Regions from separate parts of the Thalassospira sp. ABL2_045 genome, predicted to be linked through region 3. Evidence: riboswitches for the same ligand, from Rfam matches in the RefSeq annotation. Region 3 holds a riboswitch; each other region holds the start of a gene.

Region 1 (5,050 bases), on a different contig from region 3:
TTTGGCCTTAAGTGCCTTGGCAACGTCGGCTGCCATGTCGGCATACTGTGGGTCCGATCCGCAAATCACGGCGATCTTGGTCCCGCTATCGGCAAAGGCGGATGCAAGCGCATCGGCCATCTCAAAGCCGTTATTGGTGATGGCTTCGATCCCGCCGGCTTCAAAGAAGTTGCGTGCAAAGGTCGCGCGTGCGGTGTGCTGGGCGACCTTGCCAAGATTGGCCAGGAAGACCTGCGGGAAGGCGCCGGTCTTTGCCTTGTGGCCATCTGCGCGTTTGCGAAGTGCTTCATAACTTTCCGAAAGACGGTGCTCGGGCAGTGCGCCGATACGGGTCGCGGCACTGGTGCCATAAAGATCGGTAAACATGTGTCCGATGGTGGCCCCGGCACGCGCCGCCTCGATCATGGCCGAAAGGCTTTTGCCGACGGTGCCGTCAAACTTGGTCTGGCGGGCCTTGGCATCGGCAATGATCGCCTCAAGATCGGGGGCTTCACACGCGACCTGGGCTTCAGAGATATTGGGGAATTCCGAAACACCGGTCAGCGGATCACGACGGGTGGCAAGGCGTTTTTCACGTGCGTTCCAGACAGTCTCGATCTCGGTCTTCAGGCTGCCATTGGCAAGCGCACTCAGGATGCCACCCGACGATTCAAGCGACTGGAATTTCGACCAGGCGGTCTTTGCCAGTTCCTTGGTCAGGTTTTCGATAAACCACGATCCTCCTGCCGGATCAATCACCCGGTGCACATTGCTTTCTTCCTGCAAGATCAACTGCGTGTTACGCGCAATACGGCGCGCAAAGCCATCGGGCAGGCCAATCAGATGATCATAGGGCAGGCAGGTCACACTATCCGCACCGCCAAGACCGGCAGCAAAGCTTGTGACTGTGGTGCGCAGCATATTGACCCACGGATCAACCTTGGTCATTGCCATTTCGGTGGAAACCGCATTGATTGTGATCGTCGCATCCTCGGCACCCGATGCCGAAAGAACGCGGCTCCACATCATGCGTAGGGCACGAAGCTTGGCAATTCCGGCAAAAAAGTCCGTGCCGATGGCGGCGTTAAACACCATCGCGCCCGCGGCCTGATCGACCGCCATTCCGGCATCGGTCAGGGCACGCAAATATGTCACCCCGCTTGCCAACAGGCAGGCCAGTTCCTGACCATCGGTGGCACCAGCATTATAATAAGGGGCACCATTGACCGAAATCGCAGCCGCCAGCGGGAACAGATCAATCAGCTCAACTGCAACGCTTGCCGCGTGATCAACCGCTTCCTTGGCGCCACAGGGCAGGGTGCCGGTCGTGGCCAGGGTTCCGATCGGATCGATGTTAAAGGCCGGGGCGGCTTCATCCGCACCATCGGTATTTGCAATATGTGCTGCCAAAAGGGCTGCGGCCGGAACGCCGGCGGCACCGCCATCAAGGCCGATGGTGGCAAGGTTGGTGTATACATCATCAAGGGCGGCATCGAGATCGGCCAGACAATGAATGGCGACCCCGTCCACGCCGACTTCGGCAGAACTGATTTCGCGCCCGGCGCAGGCAGCGGCATCAAGTTTCAGCGTGATCGATGTGGCACCGTTTTCAAGATCTTCAAGGATCGCGGCGTTGGTCGCCTTGGGATCGGGATGGGTATGAAGCTGGCGGATGTCCCACCCGGTAACGGTTTCGCGCGGCTCGACCGTGGCATTGAGAACTTCATGGATCAGCCGGGTCGCGTCATCCTGATCATCGGCGGTATAGATCGGCTGAACGGAAAAACCATCTAGCGTATTGGTGACAAGCTTCTTTTCGAACGGCGCGCCTTTAAGGGCGTCCTCGGCAAGCTTGCGCCAACTGGCGTAGTCAGCAGATGGAAATTCGGATGCGAGCTTTAGCGGGTCGGACATGGTTTCTCCCGGCTTGGTTCATCCCGGCCTTGATGCGACTCCATATGGGGTCTCCATATGGCGTTGGGCACGGAACGTTGCCAAATTCTATTCTACTACGGATTCCCAGTACCCGGTACACCCCGCCCGGCCCATTCATACCAAGAAAACACCATCGGTATTCTGACTCGTGCAAATGCCTGCAAAAAGGGCCTTTGCGCTTACAGTTGCGGGGGCAGTTCCGGGTTTGGCCACACTGCTTTAACGCAGGCCCGCACCGGATTCCCGACCATGTTTTCCGGTCACATTCGCGACATGGCGGTTTATAGCACCTGCTCCTAATTCCGTAAATAGGCATGGAAATACCTATTTAGGCGGATATGCCACCCGAAAAATCAGGTTTCCGTAACGTTATATCACCGGAAACATTGGGGTTTTGTCGGATCAGTCGCGGTTTCGGCTCTGGCGGGTGTGGTTCATAACGGCCTGATACTTTCGCGGAACAGGTGCAAGATCGGGGTGAAGACAGAACATTGCGTGGCAAAAATTTGGCGTGTTTAACCAATTTGACATTTTCATCTGTCAGTTTGGACTTGTCCCAATTCTCGGAGTATCGCCATCCATGAACGCGCTCAGCGCCATGCCGTCGCAATTTTGTCCTGATGGACTTGTTGCGTTCGCCGACGACAGTCCCAGCGCCAAGGCAGCCCTTGAAACCGTGCTGCGCCGGGCCGGATATGACGTGGCCGGTTTTGATTGTGCCGATGATCTGATCGATCAGCTTGACGGCATGTGTCCGAATGCCATCATTCTGGATATCGAAATGCCGGGCATGAGCGGCTTTGAAGCTTTCTGCGAAATCCGCCGCCGTTATCCCAACAGCGACAATGTGCCGGTCTTCTTCTTCTCGGCCCACTATGACGCCGATACCCGCGCACAGGCCGACGCGCTGGGGGCTGCTGATTTCATCAGCAAGGATGCCAGCCCGAAAGTCGTTCTCGAACAGCTCAACCGGGTTCTCGGCAATTCCATGAGCGCCTGCTAAGCGCTTAAATCATGATATTGCAATGATCAACGCTCTGCCTTGGCAGGGCGTTTTTTATATGGGTGAAAGGCTGGTCTTGCTTGCCTTCATTCCCATATTTCGGGCATAGCATGATCGGGGTTCATACCCCGCTACCACGTCCATCCAGTCCCGGAGCGCCCCGCAATGCCCCATTCTCCAGCGTCACCTGCTGCCAATCCGATTCTCGTTGAAGCCACCCGCGGCACCATGGTCGAAAGTTTTCACCGTGGCCGGTATGTGGTGATAAAAGCAGATGGCACGGTGATTGATGAGGGCGGCGATATTGATACGCTGATGTATCCGCGCTCCGCCATCAAGCCGCTTTTGGCGATTCCGCTGATTGAAAGCGGTGCAGCCGATGCCTTTGGTGTTGAAGACAAACACATCGCACTTGCCTGCTCCTCGCATAATGGCGAGGAAGAGCATGCAAATACGGTCGCCACATGGCTGGAACAAATCGGACTGTCGGTTGATGCGCTGGAATGCGCAGCGCATTACTCGCTGAGCCTTAATGCCGCGATCAAGCAGGCGTCTGATCATGTCAAACTGACCAAGGCGCATAATAACTGCTCGGGCAAGCATGCCGGGTTCCTGACCACTGCGCAGCATCTTGGCGAAGATCCCGTCGGTTACATTGAAGAGCAGCACCCGGTGCAGCAGCGCCTGATCAAGGTGCTCGAAGACATGGGTGATTGTGATTTGTCCGCCTCCCCGCGCGGTATTGATGGCTGCGGCATTCCGGTGATCGGCATGCGCCTGCGTGATCTTGGCCTTGCCATGGCGCGCATGGCCGATCCATCGGAACTTTCCGAAACGCGCAGTGATGCTATCAAACGCATCCGCACGGGCTGCGCCAAAGCGCCGTTCATGGTGGCGGGGACCGGCCGGTTCTGCAGTGCGATTATGGAAGAATGCGGCGAGGACGCGCTGGTCAAGGTCGGGGCAGAGGGCGTTTATTGTGCAGCCTTCCCCAAACAGGGGCTTGGTGTCGCGCTCAAGATTGATGATGGCACTCAGCGCGGGGCAGAGGTTGCGATGGGCGCGATCTTGCGCAAACATGGCGTGATCGACGATGCCCGGGCGGAGGTGCTTAAAAACCATCTGACCCCGGTTCTGACCAACTGGGCGGGCAATTATGCCGGGGACTTACGCCCGGCCTTCTGATGGCCAATCACCAAACGGGGAACGAATGCAAAGCATTGCGGCCTATATTTTTGCGGCCATTGCCGAAATTGCCGGATGTTTTGCCTTCTGGGCCTGGCTGCGATCTGGGAAATCGATCCTTTGGGTCGTGCCCGGTGTGGTCTCGCTTATTATCTTTGCCTGGCTTCTGACCCGGGTTGAGGCCGACTTTGCCGGGCGGGCCTATGCCGCCTATGGCGGGGTTTATATCACCGCCTCGATCTTCTGGATGTGGGTGGTCGAACGCAGCATGCCCGATCGCTGGGATGTCACCGGCTTGCTGGTGTGCCTTCTGGGGGCGGGCATCATCCTATTTGCCCCGCGCTAGTGTGATCAGGCTTTCTCGGCTTTTTCGTCGGGCTTGTTGCCGGTGCGGTCTTCGGCGGGCAGCAGCACATGGAACGTGGTGCCCTTGCCGACCTCGGTTTCAAGCCAGATCCGCCCGCCATGACGCACGGTGACGATATCATGGGTGATCGACAATCCCTGTCCCGTGCCCTTGCCGACTTCCTTGGTGGTAAAGAACGGGTTGAAGACCTTTGACCGGTCTTCCTTGGCAATGCCGGTGCCGTTATCGGAAATCGAAATCAATATGCTGTCATCAAGGGACATCGTCTTGACCGTGATATGGCCTTCATCGGGTTTGCGCCCGGCGGCCTGAATGGCTTGTGCTGCATTGACGATCAGATTGAGGAAGACCTGATTGACCTCGTTGATATGGCACGGAATATGCGGAATTTCCGGATCGAACTTTTCGGTGATGTCGGCATTGTGTTTCCATTCATTGCGCGAAATCACGATCACGTTTGACAGAACCCGGTTGATATCGGTGGTGGTTTTTTCTTCCCCGCCGGGATGGGAAAACTCCTTCATCGACAGCACGATGCGCGCCACCTGATTGATGCCATCAAGCGACTGCTGGGTGGCGTG
Region 2 (5,050 bases), on a different contig from region 3:
CACCATCTGCTGGTTCACACTGGCCGGGAAAGCCGAAACGCCCTGGGCGACCACACCATGACTGCCAGCAAAGACCGTGACGCGCGGGCGTGACATGCGCGGGCGTGAAGTGGCCTGCCAACCGGCCAGCCACTTGCTGAAATCCTCAAGCCGACCCAGCGACCCGGCAGGCTTGGTCAATGTCGGTTCACGCGCGGCAACGGCGGCCTGCGCGTCTTGGTCGACATCGGGAAGTTCGGCGAGAAGGGCACGAATTTCCGCAAGATTTTGCGGCGGATGTTTCGGGTTGAACATGTGGGTCTCCGGCTGGCGGCATCGGTGCTTGATGTGTTCCGCTTGGCTTCCGCGATGGTAAGGATTAGGCTCGGAAACCAATTGTTTAAAGCGGTTCAGGAAGTCAGCCCAAACTAGGCCCGGGCGCAACAGATTGCCAGTTTGAAAATCGGAAATTTATGGTGTCCAAAGATCATAACCAAAACGAAACAAATTTGCAAAGCGCAGATTCGAAGGCCAGCAATGGCCCGGATGCGGATATTGGCAAAGGATCTGATGCCGCGATCAAGACATCTCCTATTTCTGATTTTTGGCGGGCGCTGGCGTTGCTGAGCCGGGTGCCAGTTACCGGCATTCATGACTTTCGCCCCGAATTGATCGCAAGATCGGTATGGTCCTGGCCGCTGGTCGGCTTGTTGCTGGCCGGGTTTGCGATGCTGCCGGCAATGCTGGTCTATCAATTGACCGACAACCTCCTGATTTTCGCAATCATCGCCTTGGCAGGTATGGTGCTTTTGACGGGCTCTATGCATGAAGATGGCATGGCCGACTGTGCGGACGGGTTTGGCGGCGGGTTTGAACGCGCGCGCAAACTCGAAATCATGCGCGACAGCCATATTGGGACTTATGGCGTCGTTGCCGTGATCCTGTGTTTTGGGCTGCGCATCGTTCTGTTATCTGCTGCCGGTGACAGTGGACAGGCAGCGATCCTGTTTCTGGTCATGGCCATAACATCACGCGCAGCCATGCCGGCTGTGATGCATGTTTTGCCGCCGGCGCGCGACAATGGTTTGGGCAAAGGTGCGGGATCACCAAAACCGGTGATGGCGTGCCTTGCGGTGCTTATCGCAGCCATCCTGTCATTCGTTTTGGCGGGCTTGATTGCGACCATCGCGGTTCTGGCGGGCGCGGTTCTGGCTGTTGGTCTTGTCGCGGTGGTGGCGAAATGGCAGATCGGCGGTCAAACAGGGGATGTGTTGGGCGCCACCCAATTGGTAAGCGAGCTTTTTGTCGCGATTGCCTTTATCGCTGTCATTTGATGGTGGGCTGAATACGAAGGATAACGAAGTCAATGAGAACAACACGCTGGTGGCTGGTGCGTCATGCCCCGGTCAAAAACCCCGAACGACTGGTTTATGGCCAAAGCGATATGCCCGCTGATCTGACGGATCAAAAGGCGCTCTCATCCCTTGCCGGGCAGTTGCCAAGGGATGCGGTTTGGGTAACCAGCCACCTGTCGCGGACCCATGATACGGCCCGAAGCCTGCAGAGTTTCATGGATATCGACGTCGCCCCACAGGGCGAAAGTGGTTTTGCCGAACAGCATTTCGGTGATTGGGAACTGCAAAACTGGAATGATTTGCCCAAGGGCGAAACAACACGCTTCTGGACGGACTTTGCCCGTCAGCACCCCCCGAAGGGTGAAAGTTTCGCCGATGTTGTCGGGCGCGTTGGGCCCGTATTCGGACGATTGAACGATGCGTTCGCCGGGCGTGATATTGTCGCTGTTCTTCATGGCGGTACGGTGCGTGCGGTTTTGGCCAACGCACTTGGCCTGTCGCTTGAAGCGGCACTGGCGTTTCATGTCGATACGCTGGGTTTGACCACACTCGAATATATCGACGAGGTCGAAGAACCCGGTTGGCGCGTGACAGCCGTTAATCAGCGATTTTAACCAAGCCGTGTTACGCAGAAGCCAGTTCGACGTCTGATGCCATGTCATCAAGGGCATGTTCGGCCAGATAGCGGTCCACCATGTCCGGGCTCAGGTCATGTTTTTCGCAAATATCGAAAACATCCCGCAGATAGGCCTGATAGTATGGTACCGGCCGACTGCGTGATTTTGCGCGGAGCTTGGCGACATTCGGAAAGTCGCCGGCAAAGGACGCGCTTTCGATCACCTGAATGATGGTGTCGTCAATGATGGCGGCCGGCATGCCGCAATAGGTTTTGCCACAGGCCGACAGCATCTTGCTTGCGGTCGGAACAGAAATGCCTGGCTGTGAAAGCAGTTCGTTCAGTTCTTCCTGCCCGAAATCGGCAATCGACATCAGGGTCACAAGGGTCGGCATGTCGCGTACAAGCAGCGATAGCGCATTCACCCGAATGCCCCGTTCATGGGACCAGATGATGGTCGCGATCACGCCCTTTGAGGCATCCTTTGCAAAGATTTCCCGGACATCGCGCCGTGCCAGCGTGACTTCGCCCTCGTTGGCGTATTCCTCAAGAAAGTCCTGAAAGGACGGGTTCGGGCTGTTCAAACGACCAAGCAAACCCAGCCACATGTCCTTGCGAGAGGAAGTGGTCCAGGTTGGCGCATTCAACTGTCGGATTTTCGATAGGTGAGAGCGTATAGCCATGTGTTCTTGCAAACTTCCAGTTTACCCCAAGAGTTTCGGCGCAGATTTTTCTGCTGCCAGCCGGGTTTTGTGCTTTTCAATCCCGGGTTTTCGCCAGATTGCGGATTTTTCCGTCTTTAGGGTGAGGACCTATTAATTTGGTTTGAATGGTTAAACAGATTTGCGCGGATACGCGGAGTAAAACTGCAGGAAGATATTTATCTTTCAAGGTTTTACGACAAATTAGCCCGTGCAAATCCGATTAATCCGAAGGACAGACGTTATATTTGCAAACTCCAGCGTCAAATCCCTCGTGCGGGATACCAACCCGCCCGGCAGGCTTTTCCTTGGATTTCGCAAATATAACGTCTGCCATTCAAATCAAATTAATAGGTCCTGACCCTAGTTCCAGCGCAACGGTTTTGATGTTGGCTGAAATGGTATGACCTCTCAAGCAGACAATTCTTACAAATACTGACCTTCCGATTAGGGTGTGTGCGCAACGAAGGGTTAAGTCCCCAGAATGACCTTTGGCATTTTTGGCAAACCTGATAGGTTCGGCGCACCGTTCGGTGATGGGAAATCGGTGCAAGGCCGATGCTGCCCCCGCAACTGTATCGGGTTGGGAGATCCGGGTCGGCGCGATGGCGCCAGACCAGCCACCGGGCAACCGGGAAGGCGGATCGCTTTCATGCCCGCAGCCAGGAAACCTGCCGAAGGTGTCACTATTCTTTTGATGGTGGCGACGCAATCGGGCCTCGGTGGGAGGCCATGGCGAGGAATAAACGGGATGACCCAGACTTTACCCCCCTCTGCACCCCTTGGCGGGACGCATCTGATCCTTGGCGGGGCGCGCTCCGGCAAAAGCCGGTTTGCCGAAAACATCATCAATCAGGCGGGCGGGGGAACCTATATCGCAACCGGGCGAGCCTGGGATGATGAAATGGCCAACCGCATCGATCTTCACAAACAATCGCGCGGCGATCTTTGGCAGACTGTCGAAGAACCGCTTGCGCTTTGTGCAGCTTTGCAGACCTGTAACGTCGCGGGCGGTAAGCCGGTTCTGGTCGATTGCCTGACCCTGTGGCTGACCAATCTGATGCTTGAAGATCGCGACATTGATGCCGAGATCTCAGCACTGTGTGAACTGGTGCCAACACTTATCGTTCCGGTCCTTTTTGTTTCAAACGAGGTCGGCTTTGGCATCGTGCCGGAAAATGCAATGGCGCGCAGTTTTCGTGATCATGCCGGGCGCCTGCATCAACGCATCGCGGAGCTGGCAGACAAGGTCACCCTTGTGGTGGCCGGCATTCCGATGCAGGTCAAATAGCAACATATAGCAACTCAAAGAATTGATTTTTAAGGATTTCAGAAATGGCACAATTGGGCAAAATCCCGGCAACCGTGATTACCGGTTTTCTGGGGGCTGGCAAAACAACCATGATCCGCAACATGCTGGAAAATGCCGATGGCAAACGCATTGCGCTGATCATTAACGAATTTGGCGATCTCGGTGTTGATCGAGGCATCATCAACGGTTGTGGCATCGAAGGCTGCGAAGAGGATGATGTGGTCGAACTGGCCAATGGCTGCATCTGCTGCACGGTGGCCGATGACTTCCTGCCAACCATCCAGAACCTGATTGATCGTGATACGCCACCAGACCATATCGTTATCGAAACATCTGGCCTCGCCCTGCCAAAACCGCTGGTAAAGGCGTTTAACTGGCCCGAAGTCCGCTCGCGCGTCACAGTCGATGGTGTGGTGGCTGTGCTTGATGGCGCCGCCCTGCGCGATGGCTTGTTTGCCCATGATCATCATGCGGTGCAGGCCCAGCGCGAAGCCGATGACAATCTTGATCATGAAAGCCCGCTTGAAGAACTGTTTGAAGAGCAGCTTCACTGTGCGGACATGGTGGTTCTGAACAAAACCGACCTTCTGAGCGATGCCGAACGCAGCAAGGTCGAAGCCGATATCCGGGCGGAGCTTCAAAAGCCGTCGGTCAAGATCATCGCCACCGACCATTCACGGGTTGAAAACGCGATCCTGCTGGGCCTTGGTGCCGCAGCTGAAGACGATCTTGATAGCCGGCCCAGCCATCATGACGATGGTCACGAACATGACCATGACGATTTCGACAGCTTTGTTGTCGCCCTTGATGCGATCAGCGATCCGGCCAGCCTTGAAAAGCGTCTGATTGATGTTGTGCGCCAGTTCGATGTCCTGCGGATCAAGGGGTTCCTTGATGTGCCGGGCAAACCGATGCGTCATGTGGTTCAGGGTGTTGGTGAACGTTTCCAGCGCTATTTCGACCGCCCGTGGGCGGATGGGGAAACGCGCCGGTCGGAACTGGTGGTGATTGGTCTGCATGGCCTGGATCGCGATGCGATCGTGGCTGCCATCAAGGCTGCCTGATCCTGTTTGATCTGATGAAACCT
Region 3 (5,050 bases):
CGCGCCGCATGCGGAATAACCAGCCCGACAAACCCGATGGATCCGACAATACTGACCATCACCGCCGTCATCAGCGCCGAAACCCCAATCAGGATGACGTAAACACGACGCACCGGCACACCAAGTGATGCGGCTGAGTCCCGACCGAAGGTAAAGGCATCAAGTGCGCGCGCATGCCAAAGACAGACCAGCAATCCAACAATGGCGATCGGCAGGGCAAGTGACGCATCCGGCCAGCGCACACCACTTAGATTACCCAAAAGCCAGAACATGATGCCGCGAGCTTCCTCGGCACTCGCGGACTTTGTGACGATAAACGACGTCAGGGCATTAAAAAGCTGCGCACCGGCAATACCCGCCAAAATGATCGCACCGGTGCCGCGTCCTGCCTGCAACGCCAGCAGCGAGACAAAGGCAAACGCCACGACAGAGCCGATAAACGCGCCCTCCGACATGCCAAACATGCCAGCCCCGATACCGAGCATCGCAACACTGACCGCCCCCGTTGACGCCCCGGCAGAAATACCAAGCAAATAGGGATCGGCAAGCGCATTACGTAAAAGTGCCTGCAGGACTGCGCCGGACAGGGCCAATGCCGCCCCGCAGGACGCAGCAACCACCGCCCGGCTCAGGCGATAGTTCCAGACAATACCGGAATCAATCGGATCAATCGCGTAACCGGCACCCCACACATGATTGGCGATGGTATCCATCACCGTACGGATCGGGATGGATGTTTCCCCCACCGACGCGGCAAAGGCGAGCGCGAGGCCAAGCAACACCAGCGCAGCAAAAGCTGCGCTGGTGCGACGTCCGACGATTGAAGATAGCAGGACCGTCAATTGATTTGGCTCTGGCGCAGATCGACAATCGCCTTGGCCATCAATTCAATACCATCGATGGTACGGATCGTCGGATTCATCGACATTGCGTCAATCACCACAATCCGGTCATTGCGAACCGCATCCATCTGACTGGTCACCGGATCGGATTTGAGAAACTTCATTTTCAGCTCCCAGTCATCAGCCGGGAAACGGCGACGTTCCATTTTGCCGATTGCGATAATGTCCGGATTGGCGCGCGCAATAGTTTCCCAACCGACTTTCGGCCATTCATCGTCACTGTCGATGACATTTCTGACATTCAGGATATTGGCGATATAACCCGGTGCACCTTTTTGCCCGGCAACATAGGGATCAACATCAATCTCGGCGCTTGAGAACCAGAAAAGGGCGCTGATACCGCTACCATCGATGCTTTCGACACTGGCCCGCGCCGCCTGTTCACGGGCGCGCAGGTCTGCAACAAGCTTTTCACCGCGATCTTCAACGTCAAAGATCAGGGCCATTTCGCTGATCGTCTGATAGATCAGATCCATCGAAAACGCATCAAGGCGCGTACCATCCCCACCCGTGCTGTTATCCTTGCCGACACAATCGGCCGGTGCGGTATAAACCGGAATGGACAGCTCATTGAACTGCGCGACCGTGCCGACCGCACCGTTCGGGCCGACATGCCACTGATACTGGTTGGTGACAAGATCTGGTTTCTGACCAACAACACTTTCAAAGCTGGGATCATTATCGGCCAGGCGCTTCACCTTGGCATTGGCTTCGCGGTATTTCTCTGCCACCGGATTAAACCACACAGCGGTTCCGACAACCTTGTCAGCCAATCCCAACCGATACAGGATTTCGGTATTGCTTTGGCCAAGCGAAACAACGCGTTCCGGTGCCTTTTCAAAAGTCACGCTGCGCCCGCAATTCTCAAGCGTCAGCGGATAATCGGTTGCTTGAGCGCCCACACTCATGAATGCCAATCCAGCAGCAATCACCCCGACTGCCAGACCCTGTTTGTTCATTGTAATCACGTCATTGTCCTCTCACGGAGGCAGATCGAAACCCTTTTTATGGAATGGAACCAACCCGCCTCATAAATGTTATGTTATAACATAACATCACAGTTGCTCTCGTCAAGGGACTGGCTAGCGTGCTGAAAAATGGCGGGAAATGTTCGGGATTAAACGCAGATAGAATGAGCTCCAACCTGCGGATAACGCGACATGTACCGACATCCTCCGGGGCACCCCGCCCGGTCCGTCGTGCTTATGTCGGCAGGTCTCCTGGCTCACGGGTCACTGCATTTTCTGGCCTTCCCGGGCATTACCCAGTGGCTAAATCAGAAAATGCTCACCGCCTACAGTTGCGGGGGCAGCTTCGGTCAATGATCTGGCAAGACCAGACCACATCGAATTCCCTTTATCCGAATTTCGGATACCGACAAGAAATTGATTTCACACAAATAACACTGTTCGTCAAGCGCCGCGCGTCCGTGTCAGGTCAGCGTATCGTCACCTTGAATTTGCCATCATTCGTCCCGATTACCTCCACACTGCCCGGTATGCTTTGCCGAGTAACGCAATCATCGGAACATGGTGAAAATGACGACTTCCGTGGAACGCAGACGCTTTTTGAAATCCATCGCCGCCGCTGGCCTGATCCTGCCGGGAATGTCGCTTTATAGCCATGCGATGGCCGAGGTCTCCGGTCTTGATCTGGGCAATGCGCAAAGCTTTGATTTTGCCAGCCTGATCGAACGCGCCAAGGTAATGGCGACCGAGCCCTATGAAGCACCTGTTGCCCCGAACCCGGAAATTGTCGGCAAGATCGATTACGATACCCATGGCAAGCTGCATTACAAACGCGATCATTCGCCGTTTTCTGACGGATCGGGCACCTATCCGCTGACCTTCTTCCATCTGGGTATGTATTTCGCCAAACCGGTGCATATGTATCTTTTAGAAAACGGGCAGGCGCGCGAGGTGATCTATAAGCCCGATTACTTTGACATGCCTGAAGACAGCATTGCCCACCAACTGCCCGCCAATAGCGGCTTTGCCGGTTTCCGCCTGCATGAAAATCAGGCGCGTGATGATTGGAAAACCCAGGACTGGGCGGCGTTTCTTGGCGCTTCGTATTTCCGCGCCATTGGTGATGAAGGCCAATATGGCCTGTCGGCACGCGGGATCGCGGTCAATACTGCGTCCAACACCCCCGAAGAATTCCCCGATTTCCGACAGTTCTTTATCGAACCGGCCAAGAACCCCGAAGACCCGGTGACGGTCTATGCCCTGCTGGATGGGCCGAGCATCACGGGTGCCTATAAATTCCTGCTTTATCGCGGCGAAGGGGTCACCATGGATGTTGAAAAGCATCTGTTTGTGCGAAAAGACATCGAACGGCTGGGCATCGCGCCGCTAACCAGCATGTTCTGGTATTCCGAACAGAACAAATCATTCCGCTTTGACTGGCGCCCGGAAGTGCATGACAGCGACGGGTTGGAGCTCTGGACCGGTGGCGGCGAGCGCATCTGGCGACAGCTCAATAACCCGGAAACCATTCGCGCATCGGCCTTTGGCGACCATAACCCGCGTGGCTTTGGCCTGATGCAGCGAGATCGCGATGTAAATAACTATCTGGATGGCGTGCGCTATCACCGCCGCCCGAGCCTGTGGGTCGAACCGAAAGGTGAATGGAATGACGGCGCGGTACAGCTGATCGAAATCCCGACCGACGATGAAATCCACGATAACATTGCCGCCTTCTGGGTGCCCAATGGCGAAGCCAAGGCAGGCAACAGCTATCAGTTCAAATACCGCCTGCATTGGCAGGCCCACAATCCTTTCCCGGTCAAGGAACTCGCACGCGCCACCGCCACCCGCATGGGCCGTGGCGGAGAGCCCGGCACCAACCGCCCGAAAGACGAGATCAAGTTTTCCGTCGAGTTCGAAGGCGAGGTTTTGGGAACCCTTGCCTATGGCGAATTCCCGGAAGTGGTTGTGACATCCTCACGCGGCGAGATTGTCCGTACGAAGATCGAACCGATCATGGATACGCGTATCTGGCGCGCGGCCTTTGACCTTAAAGCTTCTGGCACCGATCCGGTTGACCTTCGGATGTATCTGAAGCGCGGCGATAGCCCGCTCAGTGAAACCTGGATGTTCCAGCACTTGCCGGCACTGGGTAATCAGCAACAGGGTTAACCCAGCCACCACGACAACGCATATTTGATCCCCGGCAATCAGATTTGGCTGCCGGGGATATTTCCGTGTGCGCCCGGATGTCGCGACTGCCCCAGAATGGCGGTGATATCGCGCATCGGTGGGGCGCCAAACATGCGGGAATATTCGCGACTGAATTGCGATGTGCTTTCATACCCCACCGCATAGGCCGCACTTGCCGCATCCTTCATCTCGGCCAGCATGATCTGACGTGCCATCGTCAGGCGCAGGCGCTTTTGGTACTGAAGCGGGCTCATTGCCGTGACCTGCTTGAAATGATGATGGAAGGAAGACGGGCTCATATTGGCATGGTTTGCCAGCTCCTCGACCAGAAGCGGCTTAGTAAAGTTATCCTTCATCAATCGCAGGACGGATGAAATGCGCTGCATGGTGCTACCCCCCATTGCCAGACGCGCGATTTCGATCCCTTTGCCGGTGCGCAGCAAACGATAATGCACTTCGCGGATCAACATCGGCAACATGACCTGCCTCTCATCAGGCCGATCCAGCAATTCGACGACGCGAAGGACGGAGTCCATAAGTTCCTGCGACGTTTCCTCGACAAAAAGCCCGCGGCTGCTTTCACCATCCATACCCAGATCAAGGCCCATATCCGTCACCAGATCACCAAGGGTCTTGGCATCAAGATCCAGCGACAAACTGCGATAGGGCGTATCGGTGCTGGCCACCGTCACATGGCCGACAATCGGCAAGTCTACCGACGCCGCCAGGAGTTGGCCGCGCTGATATCGAAACATCTCATCGCCAAGGGTGACTTCCTTGACGCCCGAGATAATCAGGCACAGGCAAGGCCGGTAAATCGTCGGCACCTTGAGGGACGGACCGGTTGAACGATACAGCGACACCGGATCAATCGAAGTTTTGGCCGTGCCATCCGGATCGCAGTATTTGTCAATCAGCGCACACAGTCTTTGATAGTTTTCCATCCAGAATCCCTTGGTTTTCCTTCCATGGAATATACACCCGTGG

What was found. A riboswitch is a leader RNA that binds a small molecule or an ion and turns the genes downstream of it on or off. The one in region 3 is predicted to bind cobalamin.
Region 1: it holds a riboswitch for cobalamin, as region 3 does, so the genes downstream of both, ACXAIA_RS03385 (methylmalonyl-CoA mutase family protein) here and ACXAIA_RS16105 (ABC transporter substrate-binding protein) in region 3, are expected to answer to the same signal.
Region 2: it holds a riboswitch for cobalamin, as region 3 does, so the genes downstream of both, cobU (bifunctional adenosylcobinamide kinase/adenosylcobinamide-phosphate guanylyltransferase) here and ACXAIA_RS16105 (ABC transporter substrate-binding protein) in region 3, are expected to answer to the same signal.

The regions. Positions count from the first base shown of each region.
Region 1 is NZ_JBSWYV010000001.1:737,540-742,589, forward strand. It holds gene ACXAIA_RS03385 (methylmalonyl-CoA mutase family protein) at 1-1,893, opposite strand, end outside; cobalamin riboswitch at 2,029-2,208, opposite strand; gene ACXAIA_RS03390 (response regulator) at 2,495-2,917, shown strand; gene ACXAIA_RS03395 (asparaginase) at 3,083-4,102, shown strand; gene ACXAIA_RS03400 (YnfA family protein) at 4,128-4,448, shown strand; gene ACXAIA_RS03405 (two-component system sensor histidine kinase NtrB) at 4,454-5,050, opposite strand, start outside.
Region 2 is NZ_JBSWYV010000001.1:170,652-175,701, reverse strand. It holds gene cobT (nicotinate-nucleotide--dimethylbenzimidazole phosphoribosyltransferase) at 1-294, opposite strand, end outside; gene cobS (adenosylcobinamide-GDP ribazoletransferase) at 489-1,313, shown strand; gene ACXAIA_RS00795 (histidine phosphatase family protein) at 1,346-1,948, shown strand; gene ACXAIA_RS00790 (hypothetical protein) at 1,959-2,633, opposite strand; cobalamin riboswitch at 3,154-3,344, shown strand; gene cobU (bifunctional adenosylcobinamide kinase/adenosylcobinamide-phosphate guanylyltransferase) at 3,403-3,942, shown strand; gene cobW (cobalamin biosynthesis protein CobW) at 3,987-5,027, shown strand.
Region 3 is NZ_JBSWYV010000012.1:29,997-35,046, reverse strand. It holds gene ACXAIA_RS16110 (FecCD family ABC transporter permease) at 1-842, opposite strand, end outside; gene ACXAIA_RS16105 (ABC transporter substrate-binding protein) at 839-1,861, opposite strand; cobalamin riboswitch at 2,096-2,296, opposite strand; gene ACXAIA_RS16100 (OpgD/OpgG family glucan biosynthesis protein) at 2,441-4,042, shown strand; gene ACXAIA_RS16095 (AraC family transcriptional regulator) at 4,081-5,007, opposite strand.